Regions from separate parts of the Candidatus Pantoea communis genome, predicted to be linked through region 1. Evidence: predicted binding sites of a transcription regulator. Region 1 holds the regulator's gene; the other holds the start of a gene.
What was found. The regulator PurR, encoded in region 1, represses purine synthesis genes. The targets are predictions, from matches to a motif close to CANGCAAACGTTTGCNTG.
Positions count from the first base shown of each region.

Region 1 (5,933 bases):
GCAGATTGAACGTCGGGGAGTGTAAAAGAGTGCGTCATTCTTTGTGAAACGCTAATATTTGCGCAGTGCTATTAAAATTTTTGAAGGCAAAAGTATGTGGTCTGAGTATGCGCTGGAAGTAGTGGACGCCGTCGCGCGCAATGGCAGTTTCAGCGCAGCGGCGCAGGAATTACATCGCGTGCCCTCTGCCGTCAGCTATACGGTGCGTCAGCTGGAAACCTGGCTGGCCGTGCCGTTGTTTGAGCGTCAGCACCGTGAGGTGGTGTTAACCCCGGCGGGCGAGCATTTTGTGCGGGAGGGGCGATCTGTTATCAAAAAAATGCTGGCAACCCGCAGGCAGTGCCAGCAACTGGCGAATGGCTGGCGCGGACAGCTCAGTATTGCCGTGGATTGCATTGTAAAACCCCAGCGTACCCGACAACTGGTAAAGGATTTTTACCGTCATTTCCCGGATATGGAATTGATCATCAGCTACGAGGTATTTAACGGTGTATGGGATGCCTTAGCGGACGGGCGGGTCGATGTGGCGATTGGCGCCACCCAGGCGATCCCGGTGGGTGGACGTTTTGCCTTTCAGGATATGGGTGCTCTAAACTGGCGTTGTGTGGTCAGTCCTGATCATCCTCTGGCCGCGAGTGCCGATCTCAACGAAGAAGCGCTGCGTGCCTGGCCATCGCTGGTACTGGAAGATACCTCTCGCGCATTACCACGACGCATGACCTGGACATTGGATAATCAGCGGCGTTTAGTGGTGCCAGAGTGGGAAACAGGGATGGATTGTTTGCAGGCGGGATTGTGCGTGGGCATGGTGCCGGGCCACCTGGCGCGGCCATTATTGGATAGGGGGGCGTTGGTCGAGCTATCACTGCCGCAGCCGTTTCCGGAAAGTCCCTGCTGCGTCAGTTGGTCAGAACAGCGTGCGTCACCCGCGCTGGAGTGGTTACTCGCCTATCTTGGCGATGCTGAAACGCTGAACCACGAGTGGCTCAGCGAAAATCAGCTTTAACGGCGGTAATCACGGAATGGACCGTCCGCCACGGAGCGACGCTCAATCAGTGTAGGCTGGACCTCAATGGTTTGCGGCTCTTCGCGTTTGCTGGTGATGCGATCCAGCAGCATTTCCAGCGCTTTTTTGCCCAACTCCGCTTTCGGCTGGTGAACTGTGGTGAGCGCAGGGGTGAAGTAGCGCGCGTTGCGCACGTTATCATAGCCAATCACGGAGATGTCCTGCGGCACGCGCAGTCCCATCTCATCGGCGGCACAGATCGCGCCCATCGCCATGATATCGCCCCCGCAGAACACGGCGGTCGGACGCTGTTTCTGATTAAGGATCTGCTGCATCGCCTGATAACCCGATTCTGGCTCGAAGTCGCCCTGAACAACCCATTCCGGCCGCACGGTCACACCGCCTTCGCTCATCGCCTGCAGGAAGCCCGCATGGCGCCCGCCGCCGGTGTTGCGCTCCATTTGACCCGGAATCGCACCGATATCTCGGTGACCGCGCTCGATAAGGTAGCGTCCAGCCAGGTAACCCCCCTGGAAGGCGTTATCCTGTACGGTATCGGTGAAGTCGCCGCGAGAGGCGCCCCAGTCCATCACGACCATCGGAATGTTGCGGTTCTCTTCCAGCATCTGCAGCAAATCGTCAGGATACTCTGAGCACATGACTAACAGACCATCCACACGCTTTTGCGCCATCATCGACAGGTAAGCGCGCTGCTTTTGCAAATCGTTATGTGCGTTGCCCAGAATCAAGGTATAGCCGCGTTCGAAACAGTGGTTCTCAACCGCTTCGATAATTTCGGCAAAGTAGGGCGCTTCGCTGGAAGTGGCTAACAGTCCCAGCGTTTTGGTGTGATTCACCTTCAAACTACGCGCAACGGCGCTCGGCGAATAGTGCAGCTCTTTAATCGCTTCCCATACGGCGTTACGCGTTTCCTCTGCAACAAAACGCGTTTTGTTGATGACATGCGAAACGGTGGTGGTAGATACACCCGCGCGTTTCGCTACATCTTTAATTGTTGCCATGAAAAAGGTACTCCCCGGCTTATCGCAACTTACTGATAAGTATTTTGTTAAACGTTTGCGTCTGCGAAGGGTTTTATGCCCTAAAGGGGGGGGCAAATCTGCCGTTTCAGGCAGGGAAAATCACTTCAGCAGGCTGTAAATACAGCATGCGCAAAAATCAGTTGCGCAACGAAAGGCGGCGATTCTAGCAAGCCAGCGCGGATAAGACGAGATTTTTGCCCACCGCTGTGCGAAAATTGTTTTAACCCTAATAAATGTGTGACTAAGGAGTAGTGATGAGTACAGATTTAAAGCTGGCGCTAATGACCACGGTTGGCGCACTGTTGATGATTATTGCGTTTAGCTTCACCGCCATTCTTCATTAATTCAAAGCGCATCAATAAAAAAAGCCGGCACTGATTAAGCGTCCGGCTTTTTTTGTGGCGAGAGCCACAGGATGTTGCGCAACAATTAGCGAATAGTTTTTGGAGTCATCATACGGCGCGCACCGACATAGTGTTTCTGCCAGTAGTCTTCGCCCAATGCGCTAATCTGAATGTCTTTACCGGTGCGGGGTGACTGAATAAATTTACCGTTGCCGAGGTAAACGCCCACATGATCGGCAGTCCCGCGATTATTGATGCGGAAGAATACCAAATCCCCTTTCTCCAGCATCTCACGCTTAATGGGCGCGGCATCGTGCAGGTGATACATCTCATTCGCCGTGCGTGGGAATTTGTATTTGACGAGATCTTTATAGGCATACCAGACCAAACCACTGCAATCGAAACCGGTATGGGGTGAGGTGCCACCCCACTGGTAAGGCTTGCCCAGTTGTCCCATCAACTTCGTCATCGCGGTTTCGCGTGCCTTTTGGTAGCGCAGGCGGTGGGATTTGCTCATCTTGATGCCAGTGAGTCCCTGAACTTCATCGTCCACATCCGGGGACTTTTTCGCGAGGCGTTGATGGCCATACTTTTTCAATGGCGACTTCAGCAGGGATTTTTTGCGGCTGGATTTGTTTAAGGCGGTTTCGGTTTTACTCTGCTTTTTCAGCTTGAGCTTCTGCACGGTGGTCAGGCGAGACTTTTTAGCCGTTGTTTTAACCGGGCGTCGCTTGCGGCGCTCATCTTCGCGCGCACTTTTTTTCTCGGCGTTATGCAAACTGGCATTAATCGGGGCATGCTGCGAAGCAGAAGCCACGTTAAAAAACAGTTGCGCAAAAGCCAGTATGAAAAGCGTAATCAGTAAACGCATAGTCCGGTACAGGTTAAGCAGTCTGGCAAAAAGCAGGCTGCGGCAGAGTAAGAGAAATCTGATCAACGATCAGCGCCGAAGCAATTCTAATCCACTTTTTTTCCAAAAGGTAAGGCCTTTTTCTATTAATCTGTTACCAGGTAGATAATGTCGCTAAATTGAGCGATTTCAGCTGTTTAACGCAGCGAAATTATTGCTAATTATTAATTTGTTCATGCTTATTAATGATATGAAAATGTTATCTGTACCCTCAGCACTTAACAAACATGGCGATCAGCTGGTCGGTAACGCAAAATCCCGTTTTCAGTGCGGGGCTGAAGTCGCTACAATAAACAAACACGAAGTGAAGTATTAAGGAAGGCAATAATGAGTACTGTTGAAAAAATTCAGCGCCAGATCGCAGAAAACCCGATTTTGTTATACATGAAAGGTTCCCCGAAACTGCCAAGCTGCGGTTTCTCTGCACAGGCTGTGCAGGCGCTTTCTGCCTGTGGCGAGCGCTTCGCGTATGTGGATATTCTGCAAAACCCGGATATCCGTGCAGAATTGCCAAAATACGCCAACTGGCCGACTTTCCCGCAATTGTGGGTGGATGGCGAGCTGGTCGGCGGTTGCGACATTATCGTTGAGATGTTCCAGCGTGGCGAATTGCAGCCGCTGGTAAAAGAAACCGCTGAGAAGTATAAAGAAGCGGAATAATTGCGAAGGCCGACACATGTCGGCCTTTTCTTTGCGCACTCATCCGGCAATCAGCCAATCAACCCATCAGGCAGAGGCATCGTCTTCAGTCTGTTCTTCACTGAAAGCCAGTGGCCAGCCCCCCAAACGTTTCCAGCGATTCACCAACTCACAGAACAGCGTGGCCGTTTGCTCGGTGTCGTACAGCGCGGAGTGCGCCTGCGTGCTATCAAACTCCATCCCCGCCGCTTTGCAGGCTTTTGCCAGCACCGTCTGTCCCAACACCAAACCGCTCAGTGCCGCGGTATCAAAGGTCGCAAAAGGATGGAAGGGATTACGCTTCAGGCTGGCGCGTTCGGCGGCGGCCATCACAAAGTTCAAATCGAAAGTCGCATTGTGCGCCACGATAATGGCGCGATTACAGCCATGATCTTTGGTGCCTTTGCGCACCATCTTGAAGATAGCATGCAGCGCTTCGTATTCGCTTACCGCGCCGCGTAAAGGGTTGGAGGGATCGATACCGGTAAACGCCAGCGCCGCAGGATTCAGGATCGCGCCTTCGAACGGCTCAACGTGAAAGTGCAGGGTTTCATCACGGTGTAACCAACCGTCCTCATCCATCTTGAGCGTGGTGGCCGCAATTTCCAGCAGTGCATCGGTTTGCGCGTTAAAGCCGGCGGTTTCGACGTCAATAACCACAGGATAAAAACCACGGAAGCGTTGATGAAGAGCGTTTAAGGCGTTCGATTCAGACATCAGGATCTCATAGCAAGAAATGGGGCAGCGCGCATTATGGCAAAAATTAAAGGAGGGTGCAGCAGGAGAGGGAAGTCAGCCTGCAAATTAGCAGACTGACTAACGGCATCAGTGACCGAGGCCGTGACCAGCATGTTTGTTTTCGATCAGCTCGATTTTGTAGCCATCGGGATCTTCAACAAAGGCAATAATGGTGGTGCCGCCTTTTACCGGACCGGCTTCACGCGTCACGTTGCCACCGACACTGCGGATGCGCTCGCAGGTCTCAGCGACGTTATCGACGCCCAGCGCGATATGACCATAAGCATTACCGAGGTCGTACTTGTCCACGCCCCAGTTGTAGGTCAGTTCGATCACCGCGCCTTCACTCTCTTCGGTGTAACCCACGAAAGCCAGGGTGTATTTGTATTCGGTGTTTTCGCTCTGACGCAGTACGCGCATGCCCAGCACACGGGTATAAAAATCGATAGAACGTTGCAGATCGCCAACGCGTAACATGGTGTGAAGTAAACGCATAACATCCTCTTTTGAAAAGTCATCAGGGAATGACAAAGACTAGCAAGTATAGCCAGTTAATGCCCTGAAGAAACAGCACTGCCGCACATCCGGTGCGGCAGCTTGATTCTTACAGGCTTGGATAATCCGTATAGCCTTCAGCGCCGCCGCCGTAGAAGCTTTCCGGGCGCTGTGGATTCAGCGGTGCGTCTTGCTGCAGACGCTCAACCAGATCCGGGTTAGCAATAAAGTCGCGACCAAAGGCCACGGCATCAATCAAGCCACGTGCAATCAGGTCGTCAGCTTTCTCAACGCTGTAAGCACCCGCACCGATAATTACGCCTGGGAACAGCGCACGCACTTTTGCACGGAAAGCATCGCTGTAAGGCTGGCCACCGGCCCAGTCTGGTTCAGACAGGTGCAGATACGCGAGACCACGCTGGCCCAGCTCGGAGATGTACCACAACGCGGCAGCTTCTTCATCGGCACCATTTTCCAGATTCTGGAAGGCTCCGATTGGCGAGATGCGAATGCCGATACGATCGGCAGACCAGTTAGCAATCGCCGCATCCACCACTTCCAGCGCGAATCGACCGCGTTTCTCAATCGAACCACCGTATTCATCGGTACGCTGGTTGGAACCCGGTGCCAGGAACTGGTGCATCAGGTAGCCGTGGGCAGAATGCAGCTCCAGCAGGTCGAAATCGGCTTCACGCGCGTTTGCCGCCGCCTGACCGAAA
Region 1 covers NZ_VWXC01000001.1:469,315-475,247, reverse strand. Annotated here, with positions in the region: gene punR (DNA-binding transcriptional activator PunR) at 95-1,006, shown strand; gene purR (HTH-type transcriptional repressor PurR) at 1,003-2,028, opposite strand; gene cydH (cytochrome bd-I oxidase subunit CydH) at 2,304-2,393, shown strand; gene F3J37_RS02465 (C40 family peptidase) at 2,479-3,264, opposite strand; gene F3J37_RS02460 (Grx4 family monothiol glutaredoxin) at 3,628-3,963, shown strand; gene rnt (ribonuclease T) at 4,030-4,698, opposite strand; gene gloA (lactoylglutathione lyase) at 4,807-5,214, opposite strand; gene F3J37_RS02445 (alkene reductase) at 5,324-5,933, opposite strand, start outside.

Region 2 (5,933 bases), on a different contig from region 1:
GCCGGTGGATGCGGTCTTCCCGTATCTGCATCTGGACCGCAAATTTATGCACCTCGGTTTTCAGATTTACGATTTGGCCTTCCAGAGCCCGAATATCGACGCTGACCGACCGCTGCTTTACGCCACCGCCTTGCTGCTGGTGGTGATCATCCTGTCGCTCAATCTGCTGGCGATGGCGCTGCGGCATCGGCTGCGCGAGCGTTACCGCCTCATGACGCACTAGAAAGGTTTTTAGATGACGCCCGATTACGACATCGCGTTAACCGTTAACCAGCTGTCGCTGTGGTACGGCGAACGCCAGGCGCTGAACAGTATCGATCTGCGCATCCCGAAAAACCGCATCACGGCACTGATTGGCCCGTCCGGCTGTGGCAAATCGACGCTGCTGCGCTGCTTTAATCGCATGAATGATGTGATCGATCGTTGCCGCATTGAGGGTGAGATTCTGCTCGATCAGCACGCTGTGATGCAGGCAAATCAGGATCTGCCCGCGCTGCGTCGCCGGATTGGCATGGTGTTTCAGCGCCCGAATCCATTCCCGAAATCGATCTACGAGAACGTGGTGTACGGTTTGCGGCTGCAAGGGGTGCGCGATCGTCGCGTGCTGAACGAAGCTTGTGAACGTGCACTGCGTGCAGCGGCACTGTGGAGTGAAGTGAAAGATCAGCTGGCACAGAATGCGTTGACGCTCTCCAGCGGTCAGCAGCAGCGTTTGGTGATTGCGCGTGCCATTGCCATTGAGCCGGAAGTATTGCTGCTGGATGAGCCGACGTCGGCGCTCGATCCGATTTCCACGCTAGTGATCGAAGAGTTGATGACCACGTTAAAGCAGCATTTCACGCTGGTGCTGGTGACGCACAACATGCAGCAGGCGGCGCGCGTGTCAGATTACACGGCGTTTATGCATAACGGACAACTGGTGGAGTTTGATGAAACCGACCGCATCTTCACCTCGCCAAAAGCGCGCAAAACCGAAGATTACATTACGGGTAGATTTGGTTAAGGGATAAGCAAGTTGCTCTACGTTTTCAGGGCGTAGAAAGGCAACAGGTTTTAGCAGCCCCAGGCGCTGACATCAGCCAGTGACTGGGGTGAATTAAGCGGGGCAACGTGTCTGCACGCGGCTGAATAAGGTGAAAATCAGTCGTGTGCGTAACCCTGAGATGGCAACGGTTGCCCATCCAGCCAGGCTTTTCCATCACGCATCTGCAAACGACCATCGACAAACCAGCCGATCACCAGCGGATAAATCGCATGCTCCTGATGCTGTACACGTGAGGTGATCTCTTCTTCATCATCTTCAGCAAATACCGGAACGCGCGCCTGCAAAATCACCGGTCCGCCATCCAGTTCGTCAGTAACAAAGTGCACCGACGTGCCGTGTTCCTCATCGCCATTCTCTAGCGCCTGACGATGGGTATGCAGTCCGGGATATTTCGGCAGCAGCGACGGATGGATGTTCACCAACCGGTCGTGATAATGCGCGACAAACGCCTGACTGAGAATGCGCATGTAACCGGCCAGCACCACCAAATCCGGCGCATAGGCATCGATTTCCTGCATCAGTTGGCGGTCAAACGCATCGCGGTCGGCAAAGTCACTGGCGGCGAGGCTATGGCCCGGCACGCTGGCTTCCTGCGCACGCGTCAAACCAAATGCCGAGGCTTTATTACTGAAAACGGCAGCGACGCTGCCGTTAATACGCCCGCTTGCGCAGGCGTCGAGGATGGACTGAAGATTGCTTCCGTTACCGGAGATCAGTACAACCAGTTTTTTCATGGATTAATAACCACTCGCTCTTCTGAGTCAGAGGCTTTAATCACACCGATTTTCCACGCCTGTTCGCCAGCGTCGGTCATCAGCTGTACCGCTTTATCGGCATCGGCCGGGCTCAGCGCGATGATCATGCCCACGCCGCAGTTAAAGGTACGATACATTTCATGACGGCTGACGTTACCGGCCTGCTGTAACCAGCTGAACACGGACGGCCACTGCCAGCTCTTCTCGTCAATCACCGCCTGAGTATTGTCTGGCAACACGCGTGGGATGTTCTCCCAGAAGCCGCCACCGGTCAGGTGAGAAATCGCGTGCACATCCACCTGCTCGATCAGGCTGAGGATGTTTTTCACGTAGATGCGAGTCGGTGCCAGCAAATGATCGGCCAGTGGTTTGCCATCCAGCTGTTTGGTTTCTGGATCAGTCTGGCTGACTTCCAGAATCTTACGCACCAGCGAATAACCGTTCGAATGCGGGCCGCTTGAGCCCAGTGCGATCAGCACGTCGCCGTCCTGCACTTTCGAACCGTCAATGATTTCTGATTTTTCCACCACGCCGACGCAGAAACCGGCCACGTCATAGTCTTCACCGTGGTACATGCCTGGCATCTCAGCGGTTTCACCGCCGACCAGCGCACAACCTGACTGCAGGCAACCTTCGGCGATGCCGGTGATCACCGCAGAAGCGGTATCCACATCCAGTTTGCCGGTCGCGTAGTAGTCGAGGAAGAACAGCGGCTCAGCGCCTTGCACAATCAGGTCGTTCACACACATCGCAACCAGATCGATGCCGATGCTGTCATGACGTTTGAGATCCATCGCCAGACGCAGCTTGGTGCCGACGCCATCGGTTCCGGAGACCAGCACAGGCTCGCGGTATTTCTGCGGCAGCGCACAGAGCGCGCCAAAGCCACCCAGCCCACCCATCACTTCCGGGCGGCGAGTTTTCTTTACTACGCCTTTAATACGGTCAACCAGATCGTTACCAGCATCGATATCAACACCGGCGTCTTTGTAGCTGAGAGAGGTTTTGTCGGTCACTGCGGAATCCCCACGCGAATTGCGGTTGGTGGCAAAAATTAAGCGCGCTAATTCTATCAGTGCAGGCAAACGTTTGCGAGTGCCATCTCACGCCGCTTTGCACAGTGCTGATTTTTCGCCAATCCTTAAGATCACGCGAATCGCGCTAAGCCATTGACCAATGACAAGTGGCGCAGCGGCAAAAAGGCGGTATAATCCGGCGATTTTTTTTTAGCTCAACTCAATTCCGGGAGAACAATCATGAAGATCGTGGAAGTCAAACACCCGCTGGTCAAACATAAACTGGGCCTGATGCGTGAGCATGATATCAGCACCAAACGCTTCCGCGAGCTGGCCTCAGAAGTCGGCAGCCTGCTGACTTATGAAGCCACTGCCGATCTGGCCACGGAGCGCGTCACCATCGAAGGCTGGAACGGCCCGGTCGACGTCGATCAAATCAAAGGCAAAAAAATCACCGTGGTGCCGATTCTGCGTGCGGGCCTCGGCATGATGGAAGGTGTGCTGGAGCACGTGCCAAGCGCGCGCATCAGTGTCGTCGGTGTCTATCGTGATGAAGAGACGCTGGAGCCGGTGCCGTACTTCCAGAAACTGGTGTCCAATATCGAAGAGCGTTTAGCACTGGTCGTTGACCCGATGCTGGCAACCGGTGGTTCGATGATCGCCACTATCGACCTGCTGAAAAAAGCGGGCTGCAACAGCATTAAGGTGCTGGTGCTGGTGGCGGCACCAGAAGGGATTGCGGCGCTGGAGAAAGCGCATCCAGACGTTGAGCTGTACACCGCGTCAATCGATCAGGGATTGAACGAGAAGGGCTATATCATTCCAGGTCTCGGCGATGCCGGCGATAAGATCTTCGGAACGAAATAAAGAAAGCATCCAGCCGGCCAGAGAGTCGGCTTTTTTTTGGCAAAAAAATAAAACACAACTCAAGGGGATATCAATGACTCGTCGCGCAATCGGGGTAGACGAACGTCCACCGCTGCTGCAAACCATTCCACTCAGCCTGCAACACCTGTTCGCCATGTTTGGTGCCACAGTGCTGGTGCCAATTCTGTTCCACATCAACCCGGCCACCGTATTGCTGTTCAATGGCGTCGGTACGTTGCTGTATCTGTTTATCTGTAAAGGCAAAATCCCGGCGTATTTGGGTTCTAGCTTTGCGTTTATTTCACCGGTGCTGCTGCTGTTGCCGCTGGGTTATGAAGTGGCGCTGGGCGGCTTTATTTTGTGTGGCTTCCTGTTCTGCGTGGTGGCGCTAATCGTCAAAAAAGCCGGCACCGGTTGGCTGGATGTGATGTTCCCACCGGCCGCGATGGGCGCAATCGTTGCGGTGATCGGTCTGGAACTGGCGGGCGTGGCAGCCAATATGGCCGGTCTGTTGCCAGCCGATGGCACCTCGCCAGACAGCAAAACCATCATCATTTCGATGGTGACACTGGCGGTCACGGTGTTTGGTTCGGTGCTGTTCCGCGGCTTCCTCGCCATCATCCCGATTCTGATTGGTGTGCTGGCAGGCTATGCGCTTTCCTCCTTTATGGGCATCGTAAACTGGCAATCGGTGGCTGATGCGCCGTGGTTTGCACTGCCAACCTTCTACACGCCGCGCTTCGAATGGGCCGCGATGTTGACCATCCTGCCTGCGGCGCTGGTGGTGATCGCTGAGCACGTTGGCCACTTAGTCGTTACCGCCAATATCGTGAAAAAAGATCTGATTCGCGATCCCGGCCTGCATCGCTCGATGTTTGCTAACGGCTTGTCCACCATGATCTCTGGTTTCTTCGGTTCCACGCCAAACACCACTTACGGTGAGAACATCGGCGTGATGGCGATTACCCGTGTATACAGCACCTGGGTAATTGGCGGGGCGGCGATCTTCGCGATTCTGCTCTCTTGCGTAGGTAAACTGGCGGCCGCAATTCAGGCGATCCCGGTGCCGGTCATGGGGGGCGTTTCTCTGCTGTTGTACGGGGTGATCGGGGCTTCCGGTATTCGCGTATTAATTGAATCTAAAGTGGATTACAACAAAGCGCAGAATCTGATCCTGACCTCGGTGATCCTGATCATCGGCGTCAGCGGCGCGAAAGTGCATATCGGCGCTGCAGAACTGAAAGGCATGGCGCTGGCCACCATCGTTGGCGTCGCGCTGGCACTGATTTTCCGCGTAATCAATCTGTTACGGCCCGAGGAAGTGGTACTGGATGCCGAAGAAAAGCGCGAAAGTTAATGCGCTTTGCCGGGCAGGGAAGCCTGGTTCATCTCTTGCAAGGATCGTGATAAACTTGCGCCGTTTTCTGCCTGCTCATCCGTTGAGGTACTTCTGAACACGCCGGCACAGCTTTCACTGCCACTCTATTTACCCGATGATGAAACCTTTGCCAGTTTCTGGCCGGGGGAAAATCCGTCTCTGCTGGCGGCGCTGCAAGGCGCACTCTCTCAGCAACACGGTAGCTATCTCTATTTTTGGTCACGTGAAGGCGGCGGCCGTAGTCACTTACTGCATGCAGCCTGTGCTGAGATGTCGGCCCGTGGTGAAGCGGTGGGATATGTTCCGCTGGATAAACGCACCTGGTTTGTGCCGGAAGTGTTGGACGGCATGGAGAACCTGACACTGGTCTGCATTGATAATATCGAATGCATTGCCGGTGATGCCGAGTGGGAGATGGCGATCTTCGATCTCTATAACCGTATTCTGGAAATCGGCAAAACGCGTTTGCTGATCACCGGCGATCGTCCACCGCGTCAGCTCAATCTTGGCCTGCCGGACTTAGCTTCCCGTCTCGACTGGGGACAAATCTATCGTTTGCAGCCATTGTCAGATGAAGACAAACTCCAGGCGATGCAAATGCGAGCGGGGCTGCGTGGTTTTGAGTTACCGGAAGATGTCGGGCGCTTCCTGCTGAAACGCCTCGACCGCGAAATGCGCACGCTGTTTGATACGCTTGATCGGTTAGATCGCGCCTCTATCAGCGCACAGCGCAAGCTCACCATTCCTTTTGTCAAAGAAGCGCTGGGGCTTTAAACAATCTCCAGCACCGCTTCCGGTGGACGGCCAATTCGTGCCTGATCACCGTTGATCACGATGGGGCGTTCGATCAGTTTCGGATGCTCAACCATCGC
Region 2 covers NZ_VWXC01000026.1:49,968-55,900, forward strand. Annotated here, with positions in the region: gene pstA (phosphate ABC transporter permease PstA) at 1-223, shown strand, start outside; gene pstB (phosphate ABC transporter ATP-binding protein PstB) at 236-1,003, shown strand; gene purN (phosphoribosylglycinamide formyltransferase) at 1,141-1,779, opposite strand; gene purM (phosphoribosylformylglycinamidine cyclo-ligase) at 1,776-2,816, opposite strand; gene upp (uracil phosphoribosyltransferase) at 3,057-3,683, shown strand; gene uraA (uracil permease) at 3,757-5,040, shown strand; gene hda (DnaA inactivator Hda) at 5,134-5,835, shown strand; gene arsC (arsenate reductase (glutaredoxin)) at 5,832-5,933, opposite strand, start outside.
Region 2: purM (phosphoribosylformylglycinamidine cyclo-ligase) is a predicted target of PurR. The motif match lies at 2,879-2,896, and genes of this name have one in related genera.